2 regions of the Lactobacillus sp. UMNPBX16 genome follow, and region 2 is predicted to be linked to the other one. Evidence: predicted binding sites of a transcription regulator. Region 2 holds the regulator's gene; the other holds the start of a gene.

Region 1 (15,813 bases), on a different contig from region 2:
AATTGTGGATAGTTCCGAATGGTAAGTTTGAATTTGCTTTGTTCCGTCAAAACCAATCACTTTTAATTCCTTAGGCACTTTAATGCCTAATTTTTTTGCTTCTTGTAAAACTAAAACTGCAGTTAAATCATCTGTGCAGACGACGCCATCAGGATGATCATTGACTAACATGTCATGAATTTTCATATTTTTAATGTTGGAAGAATCAGAAAAAGCAACTGAACGAATGTGGGCTGAAAAGTGACATTCCTTTGCTTCATCAAGATAAGCTGCTAGTCGTTCGTCAGTCGGATTACCTTTTCTGTGTTCATTGCCCAGAAAGTAAATTTTGTGACAACCAGTTTGAACCAAGTCATGTACTGCCAACTTGATGCCTTGATAATTATCACAACTAACAATTGGAACATTATCAGATAGCTTTCGGTCGAAAGAGACAATTGGCAAACCTAGTTGTTGGTATTCATTGATACCTAGATTGTGCGCACCAGCGATAATGCCATCAACTTGATTAGCCTGAAGCATGCGCAGATATTCGCGTTCTTTTTCTTTGTTTTGTCCTGCATTGCATAGGATTACTTTATAGTTTTGTTGGAATAAAGTGGTTTCGATATCCTGTACTAATTCCGCAAAAAAAGGATTAGTGATCTCAGGAAAAATCAAACCGACTAATTTCATTTTCTTTCCTTGTAATGAGCGGGCAATAGAATTGGGACGATAATTTAATTCCCGCATTGCGGCAAAAACTTTATCTTTAGTTTTTTGACTTAAATAGCCATGGTTGTTGATTACCCGCGAAACGGTAGTTACAGAGCAACCGGCTTTTTTGGCAACGTCGCTTAATTTTGCTGCCATAGTATCACCTGATGTTTAAAGAATTGTTTGCATTTGCCAAAGCTTGCCAGTGTAGTCAATGTCTTGAGCAAACGCAATTTTTTTGTTGGTCTGATCGGCAAAGTAGCGTCCAGTCAATACCTTTTCACCATCATTAACGAATACTTCGATTAATGAATGATCAACAAAGATATCAAGCTTGAGGTCATGATTTGGTGAAAGCGTAATAGCTCGACTTTCGCCATAATCAACTGCTACTTTTTGCCCAGCATGAGCACGATCTAATACTAATTTACCATTTTTGGTATCGAAATTGAGCTGTAAACTGTTACTTAAGTCATTATTTGCAGCTAAATGTAAAGTGCCACTTTGGTTAGCCTTAATTGTTAATTCAAGTTCAAATTGTTGGCCGGCTTGATCGCTGACTACTTGATTAGATATGCTTGCTTCGTTTTTGCGGATACTGCTTATTGCCTTAACTGGCGTTTGAATTAACTTGTCACTCTTTAGGTGGAGTTCCTTCACTTGACTCAAGCAGTTAGCCCAGTTTTCATCATCAGTAGGGTAAGTAGTGTCAGGCAAGCCAACCCAACTGACTTCGTAGGCATTACCATCTGGGGCGTTAAAGGCCTGAGTGGCATAAACATCGAACCCGTGATCCAAATTGTGTAATTTACCTGGATTAATTAACTTATGATTTTCCCAGTCAATATCATCAGCAATAACGTACATATTTGGGTAAATGTCATCATAAGCTGCTACTTTTTTGTCTAAACCCTGAGGACAGAAAATGACCACGACTTTGCCATCAACACGGACGATGTTGGGACACTCGATCATGTAGCCCATGTCTTCGTTGGTAAAGTCTAAGAAGCCCAATTCTTCCCAGTTCTTTAGATCCTGAGACTTCCAAACGTCAATGTGACCGTGTTTTTCCTTTTTATCTTGGGCACCTAAAATTGCGTAGTAAGTGTCATTTTCTTTGATAATTTGGGGATCGCGAAAATGTTCGGTGATGTGATCTGGATTCTTAAATAGGATGGTTTTGTCTGAAACTTTATTATTTTTATCCATCCAAGCACCGATTTGATAAGGAGTACGTACCCAATTTTCATCGCGGTGGTTACCGGTATACATGATGAAAAGCTTACCATCGATTTCGCGAGCAGAGCCAGAATAAGCTCCATGTGAATCAGCCATTGTGTCTGGTTCAATACCTAAGCCTAAGTTTTCCCAGTGAACCATGTCAGTTGATTTGAAGTGCCACCATGACTTTAGACCGTGAACTGCGCCGAATGGATATGATTGATAGAAGAGGTGGTAAGCACCATCAAAGTAGGAAAATCCATTAGGGTCATTAATTAAGCCAGAAATAGGATGCAAATGATAGCGCATTTGGTAAGGTGAGTTTGCGGCTTGTGCTTGCAAATGCATTAATGTATCAGCGTCCCAATCTTGATAAGGTAAGTAACGTTTTTCTCTTGTCCATTCCATAAATATGCCTCCATGAAAGCGTTGTCTTTTTACATGTATTTTAAGTTAGTCTGAAAAATATGTCAAACGTTTAACAGAAAGAAAAATACTTAGTAATTCATAAGTAAATAAAAGAAATAAAGAATTTTATGTCAAACGATTGACATATTTTTTGAATGCGTTATCATAATTAGTGAATTGAGAATAAAACGTTTACATAGGAGGAATCAATATGGACCACAGAAAAGTGGCTGAACGAGTAATTAAAGACGTCGGCCGTGACAATATTATTGCCGGTGCCCACTGTGCTACTCGTCTGCGTTTAGTATTAAAAGATGATTCAAAAGTCGACCAAAAAGCATTGGATAATGATCCAGATGTTAAGGGTACTTTTAAAACCAATGGTCAATATCAAGTAATTATTGGGCCAGGGGATGTTAATGACGTTTACGATGAGTTCATTAAAATCACTGGTTTAAAAGAATTATCAACTGATGACTTAAAGAAGGTTGCAGCTGAAGGTAAAAAGAAGAATCCAGTAATGGATTTCATTAAACTTTTGTCTGACATCTTTGTTCCAATCATTCCAGCCTTAGTTGCTGGTGGTTTGTTGATGGCTTTGAACAACTTCTTGACTTCACCAGGTCTGTTTGGACCAAAGTCAGTTGTTCAGATGGTACCGAATGTTGCTGGTATTTCAAGTATGATTCAAGTTATGTCAGCAGCTCCGTTTATTTTTATGCCAATTCTAGTCGGAATGTCGGCAGCTAAACGGTTCGGTGCTAACCAATTCTTGGGTGCTACAATCGGAATGATTATGACGACACCTGGACTCCTTGGTGCAAATCACTTCTGGGACATTTTTGGCTTGCATGTTGCGCAAACTAACTATCAATACCAGGTTATTCCAGTTTTAGTAGCTGTTTGGGTATTGTCAATTTTGGAAAAGTACTTCCACAAGCACTTGCCATCAGCTGTTGACTTTACCTTTACGCCACTTCTTTCAATTATGATTACTGGCTTTTTGACTTTTACAATTATTGGGCCAGTCTTCAAAGGCGTATCAGATGGTATTACCAATGCTATCGTTTGGCTATATGACACTACTGGTGCCTTTGGGATGGGTGTCTTTGGTCTTACCTATTCAGCTATTGTTACTACTGGGCTTCATCAAAGTTTTCCAGCGGTTGAAACTCAGCTTTTAGCAGCCTTTGCTAAGAATCCAGCCAGCTCTGGTGACTTTATCTTTGTTACCGCATGTATGGCTAACGTAGCTCAAGGTGCCGCAACTTTCGCTGTTTACTTCTTAACTAAGAACAAGAAGATGAAGGGCTTGGCTAGTTCATCAGGTGTTTCAGCACTTCTTGGTATTACTGAACCAGCACTTTTCGGTGTTAACTTGAAGTATAAATTCCCATTCTTCTGTGCCTTAATTGGTTCAGGTGTAGCTGCTGCTTTTGCGGGCTTGATGCATGTTACTGCAGCCGCTCTTGGTTCAGCTGGTTTCTTAGGCTTCCTTTCAATTTATCCTAAGACTATTCCAATGTGGGTTGTTTCCGTATTAATTAGTTTTGCTGTTGCCTTCATCCTTACTTATGTTTATGGTAAGGGTCATTTGAAGGAAGAAGTTGCTGAACAAGATGTTCCAGTAAACGACGCAACTGATTATGCTGAAGAAACTCAAAAGGCTGAAAAGCTTGGTAAGGAACAAATGGCATTAAAGGATGAAGTTATTGCTTCACCAGTTGATGGTACTCCTGAGAGTTTAACTAAAGTTAATGATCAAGTATTCTCTGCTAAGTTAATGGGTGATGGTGCAGCCGTTATTCCAAGTGATGGTACGATCTATTCACCAGTTACTGGTACTGTGACTATTGCTTATGAAACTAAGCATGCTTATGGCATTAAGTCAGACGATGGTGCAGAAGTATTGATTCACATTGGTCTTGATACTGTAAACCTTAAGGGCGAGCACTTCGAAAGTTTCGTTAAGCAAGGTCAAAGAGTTAACAAGGGCGATAAGCTCGGCACAGTTGACTTAGATGCTGTGAAGAAGGCAGGCTATGATACTACTGTCATGGTAGTAATTACTAACACTGCCAACTATGCAAATGTTTCAAGAATTACTGATGCGGGTGACAAGCACGGCGACAAGTTGATTGCTGTTACTGCACACAATTAGTTTCTTCTACTCCTCTAGAAAAAATTAAAACAATTAGAATAAAAGACGCTAAGAAAGATTGTTTCTTGGCGTTTTTTAGTACTAAGTGTTGCACTTCAATTTTAAGTTTGAGTAAAATGTTCTCTATAAAGAAAAACAAAGTGAGGGTATGTTTTATGAAGTTAAAAAGTGGAGTTATTGGAGTATTAGTAACTGGATTAACTGTCTTTAGCATTAATCTAACTAGCTCTAAAATAAAGGCAGCGATAACAGTGCCTAATCCTAAGACAGATTATGTAGTTAAAACTACTTCTAATGTGTATAAGAGTAATGGTAAGAGGACCAGTTTTAAGACACGTGGTCAGATACAAACCGGTAATGTTCCAGTAATTGAATCACAACTATATGAAGGCAAGTTCATTAATGTGCAAGGAACTAAGACGATTAATGGTACTGCTTATTATAAGATCGGTCCTAACGCATACATTAAACAAAATAATGTTTTAAATTATGCTCAAGAAAAAGCAAAGCTTGAGGCATATCAGGCACAAGATGATGTGAATGATGATTCAGATCAGTCAACAGAATTAAGCTCTGATGATGTGAATTTTGACATAGCTTGGTATGACAATATTAATGAGGATCCATCTCCAGCGATGTTCGATGATTCAGGATATCATAATAGAGTGATTAAGAATGCTCGTAAATTATTAGGCTATTTCACTTATGGAACAGGTGCATACCGAACTAATTTTGGCAGTTGGCGTCATCCTAATAAAAACGGTTCAACTGATTGTTCAGGATTTGTGTGGATCGTAATGAAGAGAGCAGGATATCGTGTAGGAAATGCTCCATTTTTTACTCTGCCAATGGAACGAGATGCTAAAAGTACTCATGGCTATTTGAAGAAAATTTCTGCCAAGAATATTCGCCCAGGTGATATTGTGATTGTTAATACTGGCAATGGTGTTGGTCAAAACGGACATGCAGCAATTGTTGATGGCAAATATGATGGTTGGGACACGCAAATTATTGAAGAGGGCGGCAACTTAGGTGTAGATGATGTGCACCGCTCTAGTTTAGGTAGCTCACTGAGCGATAAGCTGGCCAAAGGTCGAATCACTTATGCTCGCCCCGTTAAATAGTATGCTCTATGCTATAATTTTGCTAATCAATAAAGGATAATAAGAATGAAAAAGAACAGCACGCTTAAACATGTCTGGATTATGACGGCTGTCTATTGGGTAGTAGGTATTCTAAGTATTTTCTGGGGTAAGCTTGATCATACTTTTGCGTCTCAATTAAAAGAGATCAATAATATTTACGTGTTAGTTTTAATAATTATCTTAAGCTTGCCGCTACTTTTATCGCTGTTATTGTCGGTTAAAGTAAAAATGCCACGTTTGATCTGCAATCAACTAGTTGCTGTAATTTATCTATTAGTGGTAATTGCAGCAGGTGTAGCATATAACTTACAAAATATTATTGGCTACTTCTTCCCAATCATTCTCTTCATTATTATGGCGCTAGTTGCTGTTTTCTATGCTTTGGTTAAGACTTTTAGCAGCAGAAAAAGTGGTAAATATTTTTTTATTGATGGTAAAGATAAGAAAGAATGCCATGATTTCTGGGATGCTTATAAGAAGTACTATGTAATGGGATTAACTTACGGCATTATTGATGGTTTGATTACTGTAATTAGTTAAAAAAGTTAAGAAAAATCAAAATTAGCACTCAATTGAAAAAAGTGCTAATTTTTTCTTGCTTTTTTTCACAAAACAGTTTATTATCATATTTGTAAGTTAGCACTTAGCAAATAAGAGTGCTAATGATTAATAAAGTAATAAAAAATATAATGAAGAAAATTAAACATAAGGGGGACTAAACGTGTTACAACCAATTGGTGATCGCGTGATCGTTAAAGTTAAGAAAGAAGAAGAAGAAACTGTTGGTGGCATCGTTTTAGCATCAAATGCTAAGAAGAAGCCAACTGAAGGCGAAGTTGTAGCTGTTGGTGAAGGTGCTTACGCATCAAACGGTGAAAAGATTCCAATGGCTGTTAAGAAGGGTGACGTAGTTCTTTACGATAAATACTCAGGCACTGACGTTGAATACGAAGGTGAAAAGTACTTAGTCCTTCACGAAAAAGACATTTTAGCTATTGCTAAGTAATTTAGTTAAAATTTCCAACGATAATTAAGTAAATTAAGGAGCATAGATAATATATGGCAAAAGATATTAAATTCTCAGAAAATGCAAGACGTTCTCTTTTAAAGGGTGTTAATAAGTTAGCTGATACTGTTAAGACTACTATTGGTCCTAAGGGTAGAAACGTTGTTTTGGAACAAAGTTACGGCAACCCTGACATCACTAACGATGGTGTTACCATTGCAAAATCCATCGAGTTAAAGGACCACTACGAAAACATGGGTGCTAAACTTGTTGCTGAAGCTGCTCAAAAGACTAATGATATTGCTGGTGACGGTACTACTACCGCAACTGTTTTGACTCAAGCAATTACTAATGAAGGTATGAAGAACGTAACTGCTGGTGCTAACCCAGTTGGCATTCGTCGTGGTATTGAAAAAGCTACTGAAGCTGCTGTTAATGAATTGCACAAGATTAGCCACAAGGTTGAATCAAGAGACCAAATTGCTAACGTAGCTGCAGTTTCATCATCTTCAAAGGAAGTTGGTAACTTAATCGCTGACGCTATGGAAAAGGTTGGTCACGATGGCGTTATCACTATTGAAGATTCACGTGGTATCAATACTGAACTTTCAGTAGTTGAAGGTATGCAATTTGATCGTGGTTACTTATCACAATACATGGTAACTGACAACGATAAGATGGAAGCAGATCTTGATAATCCTTACATTTTGATCACTGACAAGAAGATCTCAAACATTCAAGATATCTTGCCACTTCTTCAAGAAATTGTTCAACAAGGTAAGTCATTATTGATCATTGCTGATGACGTTACTGGTGAAGCTCTTCCAACACTTGTATTGAACAAGATTCGTGGTACCTTCAACGTTGTAGCTGTTAAGGCTCCTGGCTTTGGTGACCGTCGTAAGGCTCAGTTACAAGATATTGCTGCTTTGACTGGTGGTACTGTGATTACTGATGACTTAGGTCTTGAATTAAAGGACACTAAGATTGATCAATTAGGTCAAGCTCGTCGTGTAACTGTAACCAAGGACTCAACTACTATTGTTGACGGTGCTGGTTCAAAGGATGCTATTCAAGAACGTGAAGATTCAATCAGAAAGCAAATTGAAGAATCAACTTCAGACTTTGACAAGAAGAAGCTTCAAGAACGTCTTGCTAAGTTAACTGGTGGTGTAGCTGTTATCCACGTAGGTGCTGCTACTGAAACCGAATTGAAGGAACGTCGTTACAGAATTGAAGACGCTTTGAACTCAACTCGTGCCGCTGTTGATGAAGGTTACGTTGCTGGTGGTGGTACTGCTTTAGTAGACGTTGAGAAGGCTATCAATGATCTTAAGGCTGATACTGCAGATGAAAATACTGGTATCCAAATCGTATTAAGAGCTTTGTCAGCACCAGTTCGTCAAATTGCTGAAAACGCAGGTAAGAATGGTGAAGTTGTTTTGAACCACTTACTCAAGCAAGAAAACGAAATTGGCTACAATGCTGCTACTGATACTTGGGAAAACATGGTAGATGCTGGTATCATTGACCCAACCAAGGTAACCAGAACCGCTTTGCAAAATGCTGCTTCAATTGCCGCTCTTCTGCTTACTACTGAAGCTGTTGTTGCAGAAATTCCTGAAGAAAAGCCAGCTAACCCAGCTCCACAAGCTGGTGCACCAGGAATGGGTATGTAATTATATATCTTAATGCTTTAGCATTTAGATATATAATTCTTGATTACGAAGTAATCAAGTTCATTTACAGTGCTTTAGCACTAAACTTATGCACAAACTCTCACTCTAGTTCAAAAACAAATATAATTAAAATGACTTCGAAGTTAAACAATCAGTTCAGCTTCGAAGTTTTTCTTTTTGTAGCGTATAATATTGTACGTAACTCTATCTAAAATACGAAATAGGAAAGAGACATAAATGACGGAAAAAACAACTCCAATGATGGAGCAATATTACGAAATTAAAAAACAATATCCTGATGCCTTTCTTTTTTATCGCGTCGGAGACTTTTACGAACTGTTTGAAGATGACGCAGTTAAAGGTGCACAGATTCTTGAATTGACTTTAACGCACCGATCAAATAGAACTAAGAATCCAATTCCAATGGCAGGTGTGCCTCATATGGCTGTGGATACTTATGTAAATACTTTAGTTGAAAAGGGTTATAAAGTAGCACTTTGTGAACAACTTGAGGATCCTAAAAAGGCCAAAGGCATGGTTAAACGGGGAATTATTCAATTAGTGACGCCGGGAACCATGATGAATGAAGGCCCAAATGATGCTAAAGATTCAAATTACTTAACATCAGTAATTACCACTAAGAGTGGCTTTGGTTTAGCCTACAGTGATTTATCCACTGGTGAAATTTATGCTACTCATTTAAAGAGTTTCGATGCTGTTTCCAATGAGCTCTTGTCACTTCGTACTCGTGAAGTTGTGTATAACGGGTCATTATCTGAACAAAACAAGGACTTTATGCACAAGGCAAATATTACGGTTTCAGCACCTACACCAATTGAAGGTGAACATGCTGAAATTTCTTATGTTGAACAGAATTTGACTAATGGGGCTGAAAAAGAGGCTACCCGTCAGTTAGTTGGCTATTTGCTTTCAACTCAAAAGAGAAGTTTAGCGCACTTGCAGATTGCCAAAAGCTATGAAGTAAATCAATATTTGCAGATGTCACATACTGTGCAGAATAATTTGGAATTGGTTGCTTCTGCCAAAACTGGCAAAAAAATGGGTTCACTTTTCTGGGTTTTGGATAAAACACACACTGCCATGGGTGGACGCTTGCTTAAGCAGTGGCTAGCTCGTCCATTATTAAACATGGATGAAATTAACCATCGTGAAGAAATGGTGCAGGCCTTGCTTGATGGCTACTTTACACGAGAAAATGCAGTTGATGCCTTAAAGGGTGTTTACGACTTGGAACGTTTAACTGGTCGAATTGCTTTTGGTAACGTTAATGCGCGCGAATTACTACAATTATCACGTTCTTTGCAGGCCGTTCCAGTTATTTTAGATGCTTTAGAGCAATCAGATTCAGATATCTTGGTCGATTTTGCTAAAAAAATTGATCCATTAAAGGGCGTTGCCGAAATGATTACTTCCACTATCGTGAAGGATCCACCTGTGTTGACTACTGAAGGTGGCCTGATTCAAGGTGGGGTTGATCCGCAGCTTGATCGCTATCGGGATGCCATGAACAATGGAAAAAAATGGTTGGCTGAGATGGAAGCAGATGAGCGGCAAAAGACAGGTATTGATAACTTAAAGGTCGGTTATAACAAGGTCTTTGGCTATTATATTCAGGTTTCTAACGGTAACAAGTCTAAGGTGCCACTTGATCGTTATACGCGTAAACAAACTTTGACTAACGCTGAGCGTTATATCACACCGGAACTCAAGGAACATGAGAATCTAATTCTTGAGGCACAGACACGGTCAACTGACTTGGAATATGATTTATTTGTTAAGCTGCGTGAGGACGTTAAGAAGTATATCCCTGCTTTACAAAAATTAGGTGGGCAACTAGCAGCGCTGGATGTTTATTGTGGTTTTGCGACAGTAGCTGAACAAAATAATTATTGCCGGCCAACTTTTCACGCAGATAATCAAGATATTAATGTGACTAACGGCCGTCATCCAGTTGTGGAAAAAGTAATGACGGCTGGTTCATATATTCCTAACGATGTCAAAATGGATGAAGGAACCAACATTTATTTAATTACAGGTCCTAACATGTCTGGTAAGAGTACCTATATGAGACAAATGGCTTTGATTGCGATCATGGCTCAAGTAGGTTCCTTTGTGCCAGCTGATAGTGCTGATTTGCCAATTTTTGATCAAATTTTTACAAGAATCGGAGCAGCTGATGACTTAATTTCAGGTCAAAGTACCTTTATGGTAGAGATGAGTGAAGCTAATGAAGCCTTGCAGTATGCTACTAAGCGCAGTTTGGTTCTCTTTGACGAAATTGGTCGTGGTACGGCTACTTACGATGGAATGGCTTTAGCTGGTGCAATTGTTAAGTACTTACACGACAAAGTGGGTGCTAAGGCATTATTTGCTACGCACTATCATGAATTGACAGTGATGGATGAGACTCTGGATCATCTGAAAAATATTCACGTTGGTGCTACCGAAGAAAATGGCAAGTTAATCTTCTTGCATAAAATCCTACCTGGACCTGCTGATCAAAGTTACGGAATTCATGTAGCTCAATTAGCAGGTTTGCCGCGCAACGTTTTGCGAGAGGCAACTAAATTATTAAAGCGGCTTGAAGCACAAGGCAGTGAACTAGCACCAGTTTCGCAGCAATTAGATTTATTTGCAGAGCCTGTGGAAAACAGTGTTGAAGAAACTGAAACACAAAATGACAAGCCCGCAATAACTGATGCACAACAAGATATACTTGATGATATTTCTAATCTTTATTTAGCAGATAAGACACCGTTGCAGGTTATGCAAATGGTAGCTGATTGGCAAAAAGATTTAAAGGATGACGATTAATGAGCAAAATTCATGAGTTATCGGAAACTTTAACTAATCAGATTGCAGCCGGAGAAGTAATTGAGCGCCCAGCTAGCGTAGTTAAGGAATTAGTAGAAAACTCGTTAGATGCTGGTGCTACTCGAATTCGCGTTGATTTTGTAGATACTGGTTTGAAACAGATTGTAGTTCAAGACAATGGGACGGGGATTGCACGTGATCAAGTTGATCTAGCCTTTACCCGACATGCGACAAGCAAGATTGCCAATGAACACGATTTATTTAAAGTTTCCACTTTAGGCTTCCGCGGAGAAGCATTAGCTTCGATTTCTGCTGTTAGCCATGTGGAAATTCTGACTGCAACTGAAAACGCAATTGGTATTCGAGCTAACTATAGTGGAGGCAATAAAAAAGGCCAAGAAGATGCAGCGGCTCGTAAGGGAACAAAAATTACAGTCAAGGATTTGTTCTTTAACACGCCAGCCAGATTAAAGTATTTGCGTAGTCCAAGAACTGAAATTATGAAGATTGTGGATATTATTAATCGACTTGCGTTAGGTTATCCACATGTGTCTTTCACTTTGTCAAATACTGGCAAAATTTTATTAAGAACGCCAGGAAATAATAATTTAAAGCAAACAGTTGCCAACGTGTATGGCCGTCATATCGCAGAAAAAATGGAAAAATTTGAGGCAAAAGACAGCGATTTTAAGATTACAGGTCTGATGTCTAAACCGGAATTAACACGTTCTACACGCAATTTTATTTCGATTCTCTTAAACGGCCGCTATATTAAAAATTTTCAATTAAATACTGCGATTCTGGATGGCTATGGCTCAAAATTAGCAGCGCGGCATTATCCGATTATTGTGTTAGCAATTAAAGTAGATCCTTTGTTAGTGGACGTTAACGTGCATCCCACTAAGCAGGAAGTTCGTTTATCCAAGGAAAAAGAACTGGGTCGTTTAATCACCAGTGCAATTAGTAATACACTTGTGGAAAAAGTTGAACAAATTAGCGCTTTTGCTAATTTGGAAAATAAACGTGATACGCTAGTTGATCAGCTTAGTTTTAACTTAAATCAAGATGTTGTAAATACAGCTCGTAAAAAAGAACCGGAAATTCGCGAACAAGAAAAGCCAAAATTTTTAACGATTGAATCTGATGATTCAGAAGATAATATTCAAAATGAGGCGGTAAAGCAGGATAGTGAAAAGAAATATGTTGATCTTAATCAGCCACGTGAAGATGATCAATATATCGTTACTAAGACTTGGAAACAAAATGTTGCTCTGCAGCAAGCACTAACGCCATTTCCTACAACTAGGACTAATCAGGAAGTCATTTCAAGTGGGGATGAAACTTTAGCTAATAATCTGCCTCGCTTGGTTTATGTTGGACAGACCGATACTTATTTACTTGCCCAACATAATGGCGACCTATTTTTAATTGATCAGGTTGCTGCTAGACGAAGGTTAAAATTTGAGCAAATTTTTCACATGATAACTGCCAAAAAAGTAGTACAACAAGGTTTGTTAACACCAATTATTTTAGAATTTGGTAATCTTGATTTTATGCAAATTAAGGATCAAGTAGAACAGATTAAGCAGGTTGGAATCTATTTGGAAGATTTTGGACAAAATAGTTTTATTGTTCGTTCGTATCCAACTTGGATTCACGATAATGTCGAAGATTCAATTCGGAAGATTTTAGATGGTTATTTGAATGTGGATAAAGGAAAGGCAAAGAACCTGTTTAGCCGGATAGCAGCAATGCAAGCTAAGCGAGAAATTACTGGCAAGATTAAATTATCTGCAGCTGAAGCTGAGCAAATTTTACTTGATTTACGCAAGTGTACTGATCCATATCATGATGCAGATGGACGGATAATTTTGGTTAGAATGAGCCAAAATGAATTGAGAAAAATGTTTAAGAAGGATGAATAATGTACGAATATTTTGAAGGTGTGATTACTGTGGTTACACCAAGCTATGTTGTAGTTGATGTCGGGGGCGTTGGCTACAAGGTCTATAGTCCTACACCTTTTGCCTATACTCAAGGCCAAAAAGCTAAGGTCTTTATTGAGCAAGTGGTGCGTGATACTGGCATTACTTTATATGGTTTTCAAAGTCAAGATGATAAGGGCTTGTTCTTAAAACTACTTAGTGTTAGCGGGATTGGTCCTAAGAGTGCAATGGCAATCATGGCAGCTGAGGATAGTAATTCTTTGGCGGAAGCGATTGAACAAGGTGAAGTTAAGTACCTAACTCGTTTTCCAGGTGTGGGTAAAAAGACGGCTTCACAAATTGTGCTTGATTTGAAGGGTAAATTAGGTGATTATGTTGCTCGGCTTGATCGTCCAGACAATGGTGAGAATGTGCCGCCAGCATTAAATGATGCACTGCTTGCTTTAATTGCTTTGGGTTATACCCAAAAAGAAGTGGATCGGATCACGCCTAAACTGGAGAAAGTTGCTGCAAATACTGCAGATCAATATATTAAAAAGGGCTTAGCATTACTGCTTAAAAAGTAGATCTTGGTATAATAGAACAGATGATTATTTTTTAAGGAAGTGAAACTGGTGGCAAAAGATCAAGTAACTTCAGGTGATATTGAGAATCCTGAAGAACAACAAATGGAACTTTCTTTGCGGCCGCAAACGCTCGACCAGTACTTAGGTCAAAAGCGGGTCAAAAAAGAAATGAGCATTTATATTAAGGCGGCGCGCCAACGTGATGAAGCATTAGATCACGTTTTGCTTTATGGACCACCGGGGTTAGGAAAGACAACTTTGGCTTTCGTAATTGCCAATGAATTGGGAGTTCATTTAAAGAGTACAAGTGGTCCGGCCATTGAAAAGTCAGGCGACTTGGTGGCACTTTTGTCCGACTTAGATCCTGGGGATGTTTTGTTCATTGATGAAATTCACCGTTTAGCTAAACCAGTAGAAGAAGTACTCTACTCTGCAATGGAAGACTACTATATCGATATTGTGATTGGCGAGGGGCAGACTACTCATGCAGTTCACGTGCCGCTGCCACCATTTACTCTAATTGGGGCAACGACTTTGGCTGGGCAATTGTCAGCACCTTTGCGTGATCGCTTTGGCATCGTAGAGCACATGCAGTATTACACTATCGATGAGCTAGAACAAATTGTTTTGCGTTCAAGTGATGTTTTTCACACTTCAATTGCGCCTGAGGCGGCCCATGAATTGGCACGACGCTCGCGTGGTACACCTCGTGTTGCCAATCGCTTACTTAAGCGGGTGCGTGATTTTGCGGAAGTTAAGGGAGAAAAAACAATTTCGCTCGAGACTACTGAAGGCGCGTTAAAACAATTGCAGGTTGACGATGAGGGACTTGATCAGACAGACCGCAGATTATTGAGAACGATGATCGAAGGATATAATGGTGGTCCTGTTGGTATTCGGACTTTGGCAGCTAATGTTGGTGAAGATATGGAAACGATTGAGTCACTATATGAGCCATATTTGTTGCAGCATGGTTTTATTTTACTCACGCCGCGTGGCAGAATGGTGACGGATAAAGCATATTTACAGTTAGGATTACCAATTCCAGGTGATAAATAGTCCCATTTTCTGTATAATGGTTATAATATCTAGAAAATAATTTTAATGAGGTGGAAATTTTGAACATTTTATTTTTAGCAAATGCCGGTGCTGCAGCAAGTAGCAACTGGATGATGATCGGTTTATTTATTATTTTGATCGCTTTCACTTACTTTGGTATGATTCGTCCTCAAAAGAAGCAACAACAACAAAGAATGCAAATGATGGACAAATTGAAGAAGGGTGACGAAGTCATCTTAGTTGATGGTTTGCATGGTAAGGTTGACAAGATCAACAGTGATAAGACTATCGTGGTTGATGCAGATGGCATTTACTTAACTTTTGAAAGAATGGCTGTCCGTCGTGTGATTCCAGTTGCTGCACCAGCAACTCCTGCAGCTGAAACTAAGGCTGAAGCTCCAGCAGAAAAGCCGGAAGAAAAAGCAGACGAAACTAAAAAAGAGGATAAGTAATCATATTACTTAAGAGCGTCATTTTAGGCGCTTTTTGTTTTGCTAAAAAAATCCTTGTTGTAAAATAGAAGTGACAATTTTAGTTCAAAGAAAGGGATCTGAAATGAAGAATATTCCCGTTGTAATGATTATTTTTGGTGGTAGTGGTGATTTGGCTCATCGCAAGCTTTATCCAGCTTTGTTTAATTTGTATGAACAAGGCTTAATTCACGACAACTTTGCAGTAATTGGAACTGCTCGTCGTCCTTGGTCACATGAGTATTTGCGTGAGCAGGTTAGTGATGCTATTCATGAAACGCACGATACTGTTGATGAAAATGAGTTGAAAGCTTTTGCAAGTCATTTTTATTATCAATCACATGATGTAACTAATGTGGAACACTATGAGATTTTGAAAAACTTGGCACAAGAGCTCGATGATCGTTATAGTGCACAAGGCAATCGTCTCTTCTACATGGCTATGGCACCAAGATTCTTTGGCACAATAGCAACGCATATTAATGACCAAGACTTGACTGGTAGTGGCTTTAATCGAATTGTAGTTGAAAAGCCATTTGGTCATGATTTGGCTTCAGCAGAGGAATTAAATAAGCAAATCACGGCTTCATTTGATGAAAATGATATTTTTAGAATTGACCA
Region 2 (15,813 bases):
TTTTCTTTCATTTCATCCAAGTTGTTATCCTTTTGAGCTTTCTTCAAAGCTTCAAGAGCATCTTCAACTGGCTTACGATCGCTATCAGAGAGCTTATCCTTAGTATCTTTCAAAGTCTTATCTGTAGTAAAGATTAATTGATCTACTTCGTTTCTAAGGTCTGCTTCTTCCTTACGCTTCTTATCTTCATCAGCGTGTTCTTCAGCATCCTTTTGCATACGTTTAATTTCTTCATCTGATAAACCGGATGAACTCTTAATAGTAATCTTTTGTTCCTTGCCAGTACCCATATCCTTAGCAGATACATTTACAATACCGTTCTTATCGATATCGAAGGTAACTTGAATTTGAGGAACACCACGTGGTGCTGGTGGAATATCAGTTAATTCAAAGCGGCCAAGAGTCTTGTCGTCTGCAGCCATTGGACGTTCACCTTGCAATACGTGAACATCTACAGCTGGTTGATTATCTGCTGCAGTTGAGAAGATTTGACTCTTTGAAGTTGGAATAGTAGTGTTTCTGTCGATTAACTTAGTGAAGACACCACCCATGGTCTCAATACCAAGTGACAATGGGGTAACATCAAGTAAAACAATATCCTTAACATCACCTGAGATAACACCACCTTGAATTGCTGCACCCATAGCTACAGCTTCATCAGGGTTAATTGAATGGTCAGGTTCCTTACCAGCCCATTCCTTAACTGCCTTTTGAACAGCTGGAATACGAGTAGAACCACCATTTAAAATAACCTTGTCAATGTCATTAACAGTAAGACCTGCATCCTTCAATGCATTGTCAAATGGTACCTTAGTCTTTTCTACCAAGTCAGCAGTTAATTCATCAAACTTAGCACGAGTTAAATCTGCTTCAAGGTGTAATGGACCAGCTTCGCCAGCAGAAATGAATGGAAGTGAGATATGAGTACTTGATACACCTGACAAGTCCTTCTTTGCTTTTTCTGCAGCATCCTTTAAGCGTTGCATTGCCATCTTGTCCTTCGACAAATCAACACCATTTTCATCCTTAAAGTTCTTAATTAACCAATCCATGATACGGTGATCAAAGTCATCACCACCAAGATGAGTATCACCATTAGTTGACAATACTTGAAAGACACCATCACCTAATTGCAATACAGAAACATCAAAAGTACCACCACCAAGGTCGTATACTAAGACTTTTTCATCTTGGTCTTTATTTAAACCGAAGGCTAATGCTGAAGCAGTTGGTTCGTTAATAATTCTTTGCACATTCAAACCAGCAATCTTACCAGCGTCCTTAGTAGCTTGGCGTTGAGCATCATTGAAGTAAGCAGGAACAGTAATAACAGCATCCTTAACTTCTTCACCCAAGTAATCTTCTGAGAATTTCTTAATATATTGTAAAATAAATGCTGAAATTTCTTGTGGTGTATATTCCTTATCACCAACTTTAACCTTATAATCAGCTTCACCCATGTGACGCTTAATTGAAACAATGGTATTAGGGTTGGTAATAGCTTGACGCTTTGCTACCTCACCGACTTGAATTTCACCATCTTTAAATGCAACTACTGAAGGAGTAGTCCGGTTACCTTCTGGATTAGTGATAATCTTTGGTTCTTTACCTTCAAGAACTGCAACTGCTGAGTTAGTAGTCCCAAGGTCAATCCCAATAACTTTTGACATATATTAGCTTCCTCTCTTATTGAGCAACTACAACCATTGCTGGTCTTAGTGTTCTATCCTTATATTGATATCCTTTTTGTAAAACCTGAACAACGTGATCTTTTTGATCATCATTCTCAGCTGCTACTGTTTGAACAGCTTGATGTAATGTCGGATCAAATTTAACGCCATCAGCCTCAATCTCAACTACACCATGATCTTTCATTGCCTTCACAAGTGCATCCAGGGTCATTTGCACGCCCTTCTTTAACTGCTTAGACACATCATCATCGGCCTCAACGCTTAGGGCTCTTTCCAAATTATCCATTGCTGGCAAAATGTCCTTCGCTAAGCTTTGAGATTCGTACTTAATTAATTGAGCACGTTCTTTAGTGTAGCGATTTTGCATATTTTGAATTTCTGCTTCACTACGCAAATACTTATCTTCAAGATCCTTGTTCTTATCTTTTAAATCAGCTAATTCTTTAGCTAATTTTTGATCTTGTTTATTTTTTTCTTGCTTCTTTTCTTCACCTTTATCGGCTTCTTTTTTAGCCTTAGGCTCAGAAGTCTTTTCTTTTTGCTCTAGATTTTTTTCACTTGGAAATTCTTCTTTACTCACGGCTAACCTCCTTTATTGAAACTTGCCGTAATAATCAAGCAACTTTTTAGCTAGTTCATTTCTAAAATATTCAAGCAACCCAATCATTTGTGAATATGGCATATTCGTTGGTCCAAGTAAAGCAATAGTTCCTTTACCATGGGAGCCAACGCTGTACTCAGCTGTCAGCAAACTATAATTTTTTAATAAATCATTGGGTAATTCAGATCCCAACTTAACCTTTACTGGATAATTTCCAGACTTTGGATCCACCTTTGCATCCATTAAATTAGTGAACAGATTATTATGATCAATCAACTCGTACAAAGAACGAATGTCATTTACATCATGTTCAGAAGTATTATTGAGCAAATTAATCTGTCCATCCACATACATCTGCTCACTAGCTGCATCTTTTACGACATCTTCAACTAAACTAAGCAATTCAGTCACATGTTCGCCGCCTAATTCGTTTTTAGCTAATTCACTTAGCAACGAAACGTTGATTTCATTTAGGCTCTTTCCGACTAACTGATCATTAATCATGCGGACAGCCTTTTCAATTTCTTCGCCGTGAATATTATGTGGCAAAGCATATACCTGATTTTGAATGTTACCATCACTTGTAACCAAAATTGCCATAATCTGTCGTTGAGACAGCGGTACAATTCTAAATCCTGTGACTCTAACATCATGACTCTCAGGTCCTTCCGCAAATGCGGTATAGTTAGTTAAATCTGACAGAATTCGTGCAGCTTCTTGTACAATTTCATTTACTTGATGAAAAGGTCGATCTAATTGACTTCCTATTGTATTATAAACAGACTCTGGTAATTGCAACGGCTCAACTAAATTATCAAGATAATAACGATAGCCCTCGCTTGAAGGAATTCGACCACTTGAAGAGTGAGTTTTTTCAATTAACCCCTGCTCTTCCAACACGGCCATTTCATTTCTAATCGTTGCACTTGAAACTTTAATTGGCAACTGCTTCATTACGGTCTTTGAACCTACTGGCTCATGACTTTGTGTAAAGTCTGTAATTATTGTTTTTAAAATAAGCTCTTGACGCTCGGTCAACATATTATATCGCCCTCACTTTTAGCACTCACATCTCTCAGGTGCTAACAGTTAATATGATACCAGAAATTAGCACTAAATCAAGTAGATTGCTAATTTTATTCAAAAAAATACGCACTTTTTTCAAAGTACGTAGCTTCTTAACCCTTTTGCTTAAAATAAGCCCTAATTTCTTGCTCATCTCGTTCAAGTTGCTCTTTCAGTTCAGGTAATCCGGCAAATTTTTTCTCACCTCTGGTATATTTATACCATTTGATCTTCATTGGCTTACCATAGATATCTTCATTAAAATCAAAAATATTAGATTCAATATATATCTTCTTGTCCTGATTAATGGTTACATTATAGCCAACGCTAGTCATGGAGTTATACCACTTACCATTTACTTTAGTCTTGGTAGCATAAACTCCAATTTTAGGAATCACCTTATGGTCTGCCCAAATCAAATTAGCTGTTGGATAGCCTAGCTTATGACCATTTCGTTTACCATGCCCAATGATACCACTCATTACATAATGGTGCCCCATTAATTCAGTGGCTAATTCCATCTGACCATCCTTAATTGCTTGACGAATTTCAGTTGAGCCAATTTTTCTACCGTTAAAAGTTTGCTTTGGCATCACTACAATATTAAAACGCCCTTTGGAAAATTGGGGTAAATTAGCCATATTTGCAATATTCTTAGGACCATAAGTGTAATCAAAGCCAGCAACAACGGTATCAGCATTTAATCTGACAATTACATTATCGACAAATTCTTGTGCAGAAATTTGACTGAAATTTTTAGTAAATGGTAAAACAGCCAAATAATCTACTCCTAATTCCGCCATTTTGTTAGCTTTTTCTTCCAAAGTTTCTAAGTATTTAAAATCTCGTTTCGACTCATAAACTTCCTTAGGATGTCGATCAAAGGTCAACACAACTAATGACAATTTCTTCTGTAATGCAATTTCTTTAGCCTGATTAATTAAGCGCTGATGTCCCAAATGAACCCCATCAAAAAAGCCAAGGGCAAGCACAATTCTAGTAGATAAAATATTTTCCTTAACAGGATATGTTAAATGAACGATTTTCACAGCTAATTCCTTCATTTCATTTATTCATTTTGCAACAGCATTAAGCTTGGGCGATAAAGCTTTCCTTTTTTTTCATAAATTGCTTTCACCTTTTTATTGTATCGTAGTGCAACTTTTTTCGCATTAGTTTCAAGCGAAATACCTGCTCCATTTTTAACTTTAAGCCACTTTTCTTCAGTTAAATCAACCTGAGTGTATTCCTTAAAAAATGCATCAATCGGCTGTATAAGTTCAGTGGCCTTTTTCGGATTCTCTTCAATCTCCTTTAATTTTACTGCTTGTGTAATATCAAAGCCAGAACTAGCTGTTCTTCTCAAATAAGTCATCGTTGCGGGGCAATCTAATTTTTCACCTAGATCATTAACTAACGATCTAACATAAGTGCCTTTGCTGCATTTAATCTTAAAATCAAAGCTTTCTTGCCCAGTATTTATATCAAAAACTGGTTCTTTAGTTAGATCATATTGTTTGACTTCAACCCTTCTCTGAGGCCGTTCAACTTCAATTCCTTCACGCGCATATTCATAAAGATGTTTACCATTCACTTTAACAGCAGAATAAATTGGAGGCACTTGAACAATTTCTCCTACAAATTTATTCATATTTTCTTGAATTTCTGCACCAGAAAAAGGCTGAATCAACTTTTTTTCTTTTAAAACAGTTCCAGTTGCATCATAACTATCTGTGCTATAACCAAATAGTCCCGTGCCAATATATTCTTTTGGCCTAGTATGCATCATTTCAATTAATTTAGTAGCCTGACCAATAGCAATTGGTAAAACGCCTGTCACCTCAGGATCAAGCGTACCAGCATGTCCTATTTTTCTAATATGTAATACGCGGCGCAAATGATAAACTACATCTGCACTAGTCATCCCTTTATCTTTATCAATAACTAAAATTCCGTTTAACATAATTATTCCCTATTCTTTTCAACAAAAAAAGGGCACCATCACGGCGCCCTCTTTTTTATTTGTTTTCCCGCTTAGCATCTTGTTTCTTAACTTCTGCAATCAAACGGTCAATCTTACTACCATACAAAACTGAATTATCACGTTTAAAAATTAATTCAGGAACCTTATAAACAGTTAATGTTTGACCAAGCAAATGACGCATCATGCCTTTTGCCTTTTCAAAACCTGCCTGAACCTCTTCTTCCTTATGCTCATCTTCAGTTAGCAGGCTGTAATAAACAGTTGCATATGAAAGATCATTCGTACATTCAACTGCGGTAATAGTTACACCACTTAAGCGCGGATCACGAATATTCTTTTGTAAAATCTTGGTTAATTCGCGTAGAATTTCACCTTCAACACGACCAATTCTATGCTTCATGTTTTCCTCCTAATAGTAATTACTTAGGCTCAACTTGTTGCATTTCGTAAACTTCGAATTCGTCGCCAACTTTAATGTCGTTGTAGTCCTTAATCGTTAAACCACAATCGTTACCTTGCTTAACTTCCTTAACATCATCTTTAAATCTCTTAAGTGAAGCAATTTCACCATCATACTTAACGATACCATCACGAATAACTCTAATCTTAGAATCATTCTTAACCAAGCCCTTATCAACGAAGGAACCAGCAATTGTACCAACCTTAGAAACCTTCCAAGTTTCACGAACAGTAAGATTACCGATAACCTTTTCTTCATAAGTTGGTTCAAGCATACCCTTCATGGCAGCAGTAACATCATCAATAGCCTTGTAAATAATGCTGTAAAGACGAATATCTACGCCATCGGTTTCAGCTTGGCTCTTAGCAGTAGCAGTTGGACGAACGTTGAACCCAATAATAAATGCATTTGATGCACCAGCCAAAGTTACATCTGATTCATTAATGGCACCTACACCTGAGTGAATGATATTTACACGTACGCCTTCAACTTCAATCTTTTCAAGCGATTGTTGTAAAGCTTCTACAGAACCTTGAACATCAGCCTTCAAGACAATGTCAACTTCCTTCATGTTTTCCTTCTTCATAGTATCGAAGAGGTTATCAAGAGTTACGTGTTGAACATTTTCACGAGACTTTTGTAAAGCTTGTTGTGCTCTAGCTTCACCAACACTTCTAGCGGTCTTTTCATCCTTAAATTCAACTAACTTATCAGCAGATTCAGGCACATCGTTCAAACCAGTAATTTCAACAGGTTCTGATGGTGTAGCCTTCTTAACTTGACGTCCACGATCATTAGTCATAGTACGAACACGACCAAAAGTGTTACCAACAACAATCGGGTCACCAACATTAAGTGTACCTTGTTGGATTAAAACGTCTGCTACAGGTCCACGACCACGTGACAAACGAGCTTCAATCACGGTACCAATTGCCATTTCAGTTGGATTAGCCTTAAGTTCCATCACATCAGATTGCAACAAGATCATTTGTAATAAGTCATCAACATTTTGACCTGTCTTAGCTGAAATATTAACGAAGATAGTATCACCACCGTAATCTTCAGGAATCAAATTGTATTTCATTAATTCCTCAGTTACGTGTTGTGGATTTGCACCTGGCTTATCCATCTTGTTAATTGCTACAATTATTGGAACATTAGCACTCTTTGCATGGTCAATTGCTTCTACAGTTTGTGGCATTACACCATCATCTGCAGCAACAACCAGTACAACAATATCAGTAATTTCAGCACCACGTGCACGCATGTTAGAAAATGCTGCGTGTCCTGGTGTATCCAAGAATGTAATTAAGCGATCATCTAATCTAACTTGGTAAGCACCAATCTTTTGAGTAATACCACCAGCTTCATGAGCTGAAACATGAGTATGACGAAGACGATCAAGTAAAGTGGTCTTACCATGGTCAACGTGTCCCATGATTGTAACAACTGGTGGGCGTTTAACCTGGTTTTTAGATTCCTTTGACTCTTCCATTCTCTTGTCATAGATATTATCAATATCAGAGATGTCTTCATGAACTTTTTGCTCAGCATTGATACCATATTCAGCAGCTAAAAGTTCAATTGTATCTTTATCCAAAGATTGGTTTTGGTTAGTCATCACGCCAAGCATGAAGAGTTTCTTAACAATTTCAGCTGGTTCACGGTGAATTAACTTACCAATATCTTGAGCGTTCATACCTTCTTCGTAAACTAATATTTCTGGTAATGGACGTTCCTTACGCTTAGTAAGTGTTTTCTTTGGTTTTTGCTCTTGTTGACGTTTTTTATTCTTACGCCGCTTTCTCTCTGAACGATCTGAATGGTCACTACGACCATTGCCAAATTGATTTTTACCCTTGCGTCCTGGCTTTCCCATGTTGCGACCACGATTATTGCCGCGTTTTTCTTCCTTAGGAGCCTCAGGAATAGTAACTTGAACTCGTTCTTTAGTCGCTTCAGGCTGTTGCTTCTTCAAACGAGCTGGAGAAGGCTTTAAAATCTTAGGACCAATAACTTTCTTTTCTACTGGTTCTGCTTTCTTCTTGTTATCTTTGTGGTTGGTTGTTTTCTTATTATCTTTCACTGGCTGTTCTTGTTTTGGATGTCTTAATTGCTCATGATATTCTTTTCTGGCTTTTTGGGCTTCACGATTAAGTTGCCCTTCTTCTGCCCGTTGCTTTTGTTTAAATTGTTGTAACAAAGCAGCTGCCTTTGGCTTACCTGTATTATTTCTACGATCATTTTTATTCTCATGACCGTGATTATTTGAACGACGTTTATTATTGCGTTTCTTAGAATTCTTAGAACTATTATTATCTTCTTGCTTCTTTTCATTTTTGCGAATAGAAGAAACAGATATTTTTATTTTATTCTTTTTATTAGAAGATTTTGCAGCAGGAGCGGAGTTTTGGAAACTATTCTTTAACTTTGCAACCTGTGAATCATCTACTGATGACATGTGATTCTTTACATCTAAGCCTAAATCCTTTGCTTTTTGGACTACAACTTTGTTATCAACGCCGACTTCTTTTGCGATTTCATAAATTCTTTTCTTTGCCATCCAATCACACTCCTTCATTTATTTTTTTAACTAACGCCTTAGCAAAACCAGCATCAGTTAATCCTAAAACTTTGCGTTTTTTGCCAATTGCCTTTGACAATTCAATGGCAGTAAACATAGTTATCATAGGAATATTGTCTTTTCTGGCAGCGCGGTTTACTTTTTCTGCCGTGTTGTCTTGAACATCACTAGCCATAATAACCGCTTTGATTTTATGCTTATTAAGTTCATTAATGACTGTCTCTGTACCGGTAGTTAACTTACCAGCACGCTCAGCTAAACCTAACAAATTAATTGCTTTTTGTCTATTTTGCAATCTTATTTATCACCAAATAATTCTTTTCTTGCCTTTTGATGATCAACATAAGAGTAAAGCTCATCGTAAAAAGTATCTGGAACTTTCGCACCTAAACTACGTTCTAATACATTCTTCTCTTTAGCAGCTTCAATCTTACTTGGATCAAGGGAAACATATGCGCCGCGACCAGCCTTTTTACCTGTTGGATCAACTGACACATTTTTTTCTTTATCGATAACAATACGTACTAATTCCTTCTTGGGCTGCATTGTATCGGTTAATAAATCCTTCCGCATTGGGATTTTTCTTTTTTTCAAAAAAATCACCTATTCTTCAGTTTTATCTTCTTTACTTGAATCTTCTACAGTAGTTGTATCATCTGAGCTTTCAACGTCAGCAGCGTCATCTGTACTTTCAACATTTTCAGAAGTTTCGCTACTATCTGCAGCATCAGCTGTATCATTTGTTTTTTCATCTACAAATTCTACTTCAGATTCAGGACGAATATCAATCTTATAGCCTGTCAAACGAGCAGCTAAGCGAACGTTCTGACCTTTCTTACCAATTGCAAGTGATAACTGGTAATCTGGTACGATAACTAAAGCACTTTTTTCTTCTTCATCATCACCAAATTGAACCGCAATCACTTCTGCTGGATTTAATGCATTAGCAATAAAGTCAGATGGATCTTCTTCATACTTAACGATATCAATATTTTCACCGCCAAGTTCGTTAACTACATTTTGTACACGAGCACCCTTTTGGCCTACACAGGTACCTACCGGATCGATGTTAGGATCATTTGACTTAACAGCCATTTTAGTTCTGTCACCTGCTTCACGTGCGATTGAAACAATTTCAACGGTTCCATCATAAATTTCTGGAACTTCTTGTTCAAACAATCGTTTAACCATGTCAGGAGCAGTTCTTGAGACTGTAATTTGTGCACCCTTGCTATCGGAGCCAACATGAGTTACTAGTACACGAATCTGGTCTTGGGGATTGTAAACCTCATTTGGCATTTGATCACGGTGAGGCATAACAGCTTCAACATTACCAATCTTTACATAAACGAAACGATTGTCGCGTCTTTCCACGGTACCAGTAACCAATTCATCTTCATATTGTGAATATTCATCAATAATATGTTTTCTTTCGGCTTCACGTAGACGTTGCATGATAACTTGCTTAGCAGTTTGGGCGGCAATTCTACCAAAATTTTTAGGTGTTACTTCAAAACGAATTTCGTCGCCTACCTCATAAGCACGATTAATTGTTAAAGCATCCTTTAAACTAACTTCAAGACGGTCATCTTGCACTTCGTCAACAACAGTTTTAACTGCCATTACCTTGAAGTTACCTTTTCTTTCATCAAAATCAACTTCAACGTTTTGTGCTTGATTATAATTCTTTTTGTATGCAGCTACCAAAGCGGCTTTAATTGCATCAACAATAACATCTTGCTTAATGCCCTTGGTATTTTCCAAAGTAGCAAACGCTTCTAGCATTTCTTTAGACATAAGTTTTTGATCAACCTTTCTAAAATTCAATTGCAAAACGAATATTTGCAATTAACTTACGGGGAACAGTTAATGTTTTTCGTCTTGTCTTATCTTTTATTTCTAATACAACTTCGTCATCATTATAAGACTTGAGTGTACCTTCATACATTTTTTTATTCTCAATCTTTTGATAAAGACCGACATGAATGTAATCATTCAGAGCTTTTTCCCAATCAGCTTTTGTTTTGATTGGTCGTTCTGCCCCTGGAGATGATAATTCCAAAACATAGGGATCTGGAAGCGGATCGGGATCAAGAGCATCCAGCTTTTCGGAAACAAGTTCACTTAAAGCTGCAATCTCATCAATGTCAATACCGTTTGGTTGGCGATCAACATAAATGCGTAAATAATTTTGCCCCTTTTCTTTAACGTATTCCATATCAACCAACATGTCACCATGTTCATCAATAATTGTTTCGACAACTGGACGAACAGAATCTATAACTTTAGACAAAAATTTTCCTCCGTAATAAAAAGAGTGAGCATCACTGCTCACTCGAATTTACCTATTCGAACTTCATACGTAGTATACCATGTTTTACCTGATCTTGTAAAATTTAACTATCAGAAAAGTGATAATTGATTTTCATCTGGCATCCCTTCCAAGACACCATTTTCTTCGAAATAATTCATAATTGTTTGTGATACTTTACCGCGCTTAGCTAAATCTTCTTTAGACAAAAACTTCTTTTCTGTACGAGCAGCTACAATCTGCTTAGCTGCATTATCCCCTAAACCAGGAACAGCATTGAACGGTGCTAAAATTGTATGCTTATCTAAGATCTTAAAGTCAGTTGCTTCAGATTGATCAATATCAACCATTTTGATCTTAATCCCTCGTTCTAGACATTCATTAGCTATTTCTAGCACGGTCATCAAACTCTTATCCTTAGCTGATGCATCGTTCCCTTTATCCTGAATTTCCTTCATTGCAGCCTTAACAGTATTCTTACCATGACTCATTGCAACCAAATCAAATAGATCGGCACGAACTGAAAAGTAAGCTGTGTAATAGATTTCAGGATAATATACTTTAAACCAAGCAATTCGTAGAGCCATTAAAATGTAAGCCGTAGCGTGAGCCTTAGGGAACATGTACTTGATCTTCAGACAAGAAGGAATATACCAATCTGGAATATTCTTATTTTTCTTTAAAATAGCCATATTTTCATCGCTGATACCACGACCATGACGAACGGATTCCATTGTTGAAAAGGCAACTTCTGGCTTAACGCCCCAGTGAATTAAGTCCATCATGATGTTATCACGACAACCAATTACATTTTTCAGTTTGCAAATTCCTTGATTGATTAAGTCCTCAGCATTTCCTAGCCATACATCAGTCCCATGGGACAAACCTGAAATCTGTAATAATTCAGAAAATGTCGTTGGCTTAGTCTCCTCAAGCATTCCTCTAACAAAACGGGTACCAAATTCTGGAACACCCAAAGTTCCAGTTTCTGATTGAATCTGCTCTGGAGTAACACCTAAAATATCAGGACTAGAAAATAATGACATGACTCCAGGGTCATCGGGTGGAATAGTCAATGGATCAATCCCAGACAAATCCTGCAAGTGACGAATCATAGTTGGATCATCATGTCCCAGAATATCAAACTTCAAAATATTATCATGAATAGAGTGGAAGTCATAGTGAGTAATCAACCAAGCGGCATTTACATCATCGGCTGGATACGATACCGGCGTAAAATCGTAAATGTCCATATCATCGGGCACTACAACAATTCCTGCAGGGTGTTGACCAGTAGTTCTTTTGACACCACGGACACCAGCGGCCAAACGGTCTAATTCCGCATTTCTTAGCTTTAAATCATGCTCTTCATCGTAGTGTTTAGCATAACCGTAAGCAGTCTTATCCGCAACAGTCGCAATCGTTCCAGCACGATATGAATTATCTGGTCCAAACATTACTCGAATAAAATTATGGGCTACTGGTTGATAGTCACCTGAGAAGTTCAAATCGATATCAGGAACCTTATCGCCGTGAAATCCTAAGAAAGTCGCAAATGGGATATCTTGTCCATCTTTAACTAATGGAGTTCCACATTTTGGACAATCTTTATCAGGCAAGTCAAAACCAGAACCATATTCCCCATTTTCAAAGAATTGTGAATACTTACAGTTAGGACAACGATAGTGTGGAGCTAACGGATTAACTTCAGTAATTCCTGACATCGTTGCTACTAGACTAGAGCCAACAGAACCACGAGAACCTACCAAATAGCCATCTTTATTTGACTTAGCTACTAAACGCTGAGAAATCAAGTAAATAACCGCATAACCATTCGAAATAATGGAATTTAATTCTAAATCTATTCGATCCTTAACAATCTTCGGTAATGACTTACCATATAATTCATAAGCCTTATCATAGGTCAACTTCTTCATTTCTTCATCGGCATGTTCAATATGTGGTGGGTATAACCCATCTTTAATTGGCTGAATTTCTGACAATTCATCAGCAATTTTATTGGTATTGTCAATAACAATTTCCTTAGCCACATCTTCGCCTAAGAATGAAAATGCATCTAGCATTTCCTGTGTTGAATAGAAATGCAAATCTGGCTGCGGCTTATTTCGACTAGGGTTTGATCTCTGAGCCGCAATCAAAATTTTACGATAAATAGCGTCCTTTTGGTCAACGTAGTGGGCATCGCTAGTTGCAACTACAGGCTTATTTAATTCCTTCCCTAATTTAATAATATTTTCAATAATTTCATGTAATTGATCTTCATCCTTAATCAAACCATCAGCAATTAATTGCGAATAGGTTGCTGGAGGTTGAACTTCAAGATAATCATAAAATTTAGCTTTTTCTCTTGCTTCGTCGTAACCTTTTTGCATCATTGCGATAAAGACATCGCCTTGCCAACAACCAGAACCATAAAGTAAACCATCATGCAAACGAGCCAAATCTGACTTCGGCGTACGAGGAATACGGAAAAAGTCCTTCGTGCTGGCAATTGATACTAATTTGTAAAGATTCTTTAATCCAGCTTGATCCTTTGCCAAAACTGTCATATGGGAAGGACGGGCTCGTTTATAAACTTCACCATGTGCTGCATAGCCATTCAAATTATTCAAATTATTTTCATGATACTTTTTATTAAAAGCATCTAACAATTTAAACATTAAATAGCCAGTTGCTTCAGCATCCTGATTTGCCCGGTGATGGTGTTCCAAAGAAACATTATACTTCTTAGCTAATGAATCTAAAGTATGACGACTCTGCTCTGGATGTAGTAAACGCGATACTTCAAGTGTATCAACTACTGGCTGAGTAATTTCTTTTAGCCCTGCACGTCTTAATGCTGCATTAACAAACCCAACATCAAATTGAACGTTATGTCCACACAGTGGTCGATCGCCATAAAAGTCTTGGAATTGCTTAATGACAACTGCTTCATCATCGGCTGCGCCAACCATTTCATCTGTAATTGAAGTCAAATTAATAGTTTGCTCACTTAAAGGATGGTGCGGATTAATGAACTTATCAAAGCGTTCAAGCACTTCTCCATTCTTCATCTTAACCGCACCAATCTCGATAATTGTGTCGTAAACAGATGACAACCCCGTAGTTTCAACGTCAAAAATTACAAACTCGCGGTCTTCATAGGTCATCGGTGCAGGATTCAAAACTAGTAAAGCATGATCATCAATCATATTAGCTTCTACACCATACAATATTTTCATGTCCAGTGCTTTACCACTGCTATATGCTTCAGGGAATGATTGAACATCACCATGATCGGTAATCGCAATTGCCTTTTGTCCAAACTTCTTAGCAGTTTTAATAAAGTCCGTCGGAGTATTAGTTGCGTCAACCTGACTCATATTAGTATGAACATGTAGTTCAACTCGTTTAGGCTCACCTTCGTATTTTTCAGTTCGCCCAACATGCTCGACAGTCTCTAAGCTACTAATATTAAAAACTACATCATGTATATATTGATCATCAGCAACTGACCCCTGCATTTTAGCCCAAGTTCCTGGTTTAATTGCAGATAACTCTTCAATTTCATCTTTATTAGAAACAAATTTCTTAAATGCAATTGAATCACTATAATCCGTAATTTCGCCAGAAAAAATGATTGCACCAGATTTAAGCTCACGAGTTTCAACATTAAAAATATTTCCCTCAATTACTACATTACGTACGCCATCTTCCAGCTCTTTAATTTGTGTAATTGGAGCATTTTCATCTAATTTACGTTTACCATAATTAGTACGTCTAGTTGGATACTGTTTAGGTTGTTGCGGTTTAGGTTTGTCTGGCGTCTTCTCAAAGACTTCCTGCATGCTTTTTTCATGCTCTTGTTGCAACTCCTGCAAACTTTCTAAATTGTTTTTAGAACTTGTCTGATCCAGCTGAGTTATAAATTTCAAATTAAAGAAGCCATAATCACGCATCTCTTCAGCTAAATCATCTAAAGCCTTCTGCTCAATTAAACCATCAATCACATTATTATCAACTGGAATAACCCAGCGGCCATCAACTTTTTTAGGTTTTTGGCCAGCCAAAAATTCACGAGCCACAGGTTGCAAAATATTTGAATTTTGAACTACATAATGCCAATAATCTGGTAAATATTGATCAGAACCATCAGCTGTTCCAACATAAAATCTTACATTTACAAAAGAAGAAAAAGTTTCTTCTACAGCTTTTCTTAATGCTACATAGGTGTCATACATCAAGGGAGTATCAAAAAAAACGTGGATATCCCACCTGTGTTCTTTAGCGTAAACATCCACGTTTTCAATTTTCCCTTTTTGTAGAAGCGCATTGTCTTCAAAACTATCAGGAAATTGAACCTGTTTGAGCAATTTTAAGAAAAGATCGTTTTTATTTGCCACAAAAATTATCCTAACTCTTGATTTACAAACTTATCTAATTCATCAATTGACATTTCGGTTGCTTTGTCATCAGTTGGTCGCTTAATTTCAACAATGCCATCAGCAGCCTTCTTACCAATCGTAATTCTAATTGGTGCACCGACTAAATCTGCATCAGCAAACTTAACACCAGCACGCTCTTTACGATCATCGTATAAAACATCATACTTTTCACTGAATTTCTTTTCAAGTTTTTCAGCTAATTCAGTCTGATCTTCTTTATTCATCTTCATTTGAACAATATGTATTGCAAATGGAGCGATTTCCTTTGGCCATGCAACACCACGTTCAGTTAAGTGTTGTTCAACAGCTGCTGATAACATTCTAGTAACGCCAATACCGTATGAACCCATGATGACAGGCTTTGCTTTACCATTTTGATCTAAGAAATCTGCACCCATGGTCTTAGTGTAATAAGTACCCAACTTGAAAATGTGACCAACTTCAATTGAAGTAGTGAACTTAAGCGGTAAATGATCAACAGGATCTGGTTCACCTTCGTTAGCAGTCCGAATATCAGCAAATTCATCCACCTTGAAATCACGGTCTAAGTTAGCATTTTCAAATTGATAATCGGTTTCACCTGCACCAACTACAACGTTGTAAAGATTCTTAACAGTTTCATCTGCAATAATCTTATCAGCCCAATCTGCATTAACAGGACCAACGCCACCC

What was found. The regulator HrcA, encoded in region 2, represses chaperone genes, less so after heat shock. The targets are predictions, from matches to a motif close to TTAGCACTCNNNNNNNNNGAGTGCTAA.
Region 1: a site for HrcA is predicted at 6,193-6,219, ahead of groES (co-chaperone GroES). Genes of this name have one in related genera too.

What each region holds. Positions count from the first base shown of each region.
Region 1 covers NZ_PCYU01000027.1:24,752-40,564, reverse strand. Annotated here, with positions in the region: gene CP367_RS06715 (LacI family DNA-binding transcriptional regulator) at 1-852, opposite strand, end outside; gene CP367_RS06710 (sucrose-6-phosphate hydrolase) at 868-2,325, opposite strand; gene CP367_RS06705 (sucrose-specific PTS transporter subunit IIBC) at 2,537-4,486, shown strand; gene CP367_RS06700 (NlpC/P60 family protein) at 4,642-5,610, shown strand; gene CP367_RS06695 (hypothetical protein) at 5,656-6,171, shown strand; gene groES (co-chaperone GroES) at 6,353-6,637, shown strand; gene groL (chaperonin GroEL) at 6,691-8,316, shown strand; gene mutS (DNA mismatch repair protein MutS) at 8,575-11,151, shown strand; gene mutL (DNA mismatch repair endonuclease MutL) at 11,151-13,076, shown strand; gene ruvA (Holliday junction branch migration protein RuvA) at 13,076-13,663, shown strand; gene ruvB (Holliday junction branch migration DNA helicase RuvB) at 13,703-14,722, shown strand; gene yajC (preprotein translocase subunit YajC) at 14,782-15,174, shown strand; gene zwf (glucose-6-phosphate dehydrogenase) at 15,278-15,813, shown strand, end outside.
Region 2 covers NZ_PCYU01000036.1:23,935-39,747, forward strand. Annotated here, with positions in the region: gene dnaK (molecular chaperone DnaK) at 1-1,670, opposite strand, end outside; gene grpE (nucleotide exchange factor GrpE) at 1,687-2,271, opposite strand; gene hrcA (heat-inducible transcriptional repressor HrcA) at 2,284-3,333, opposite strand; gene ribF (riboflavin biosynthesis protein RibF) at 3,471-4,421, opposite strand; gene truB (tRNA pseudouridine(55) synthase TruB) at 4,427-5,320, opposite strand; gene CP367_RS08410 (ribosome-binding factor A) at 5,376-5,741, opposite strand; gene infB (translation initiation factor IF-2) at 5,761-8,364, opposite strand; gene CP367_RS08420 (ribosomal L7Ae/L30e/S12e/Gadd45 family protein) at 8,369-8,680, opposite strand; gene rnpM (RNase P modulator RnpM) at 8,683-8,979, opposite strand; gene nusA (transcription termination factor NusA) at 8,989-10,182, opposite strand; gene rimP (ribosome maturation factor RimP) at 10,202-10,678, opposite strand; gene CP367_RS08440 (PolC-type DNA polymerase III) at 10,789-15,099, opposite strand; gene CP367_RS08445 (proline--tRNA ligase) at 15,105-15,813, opposite strand, start outside.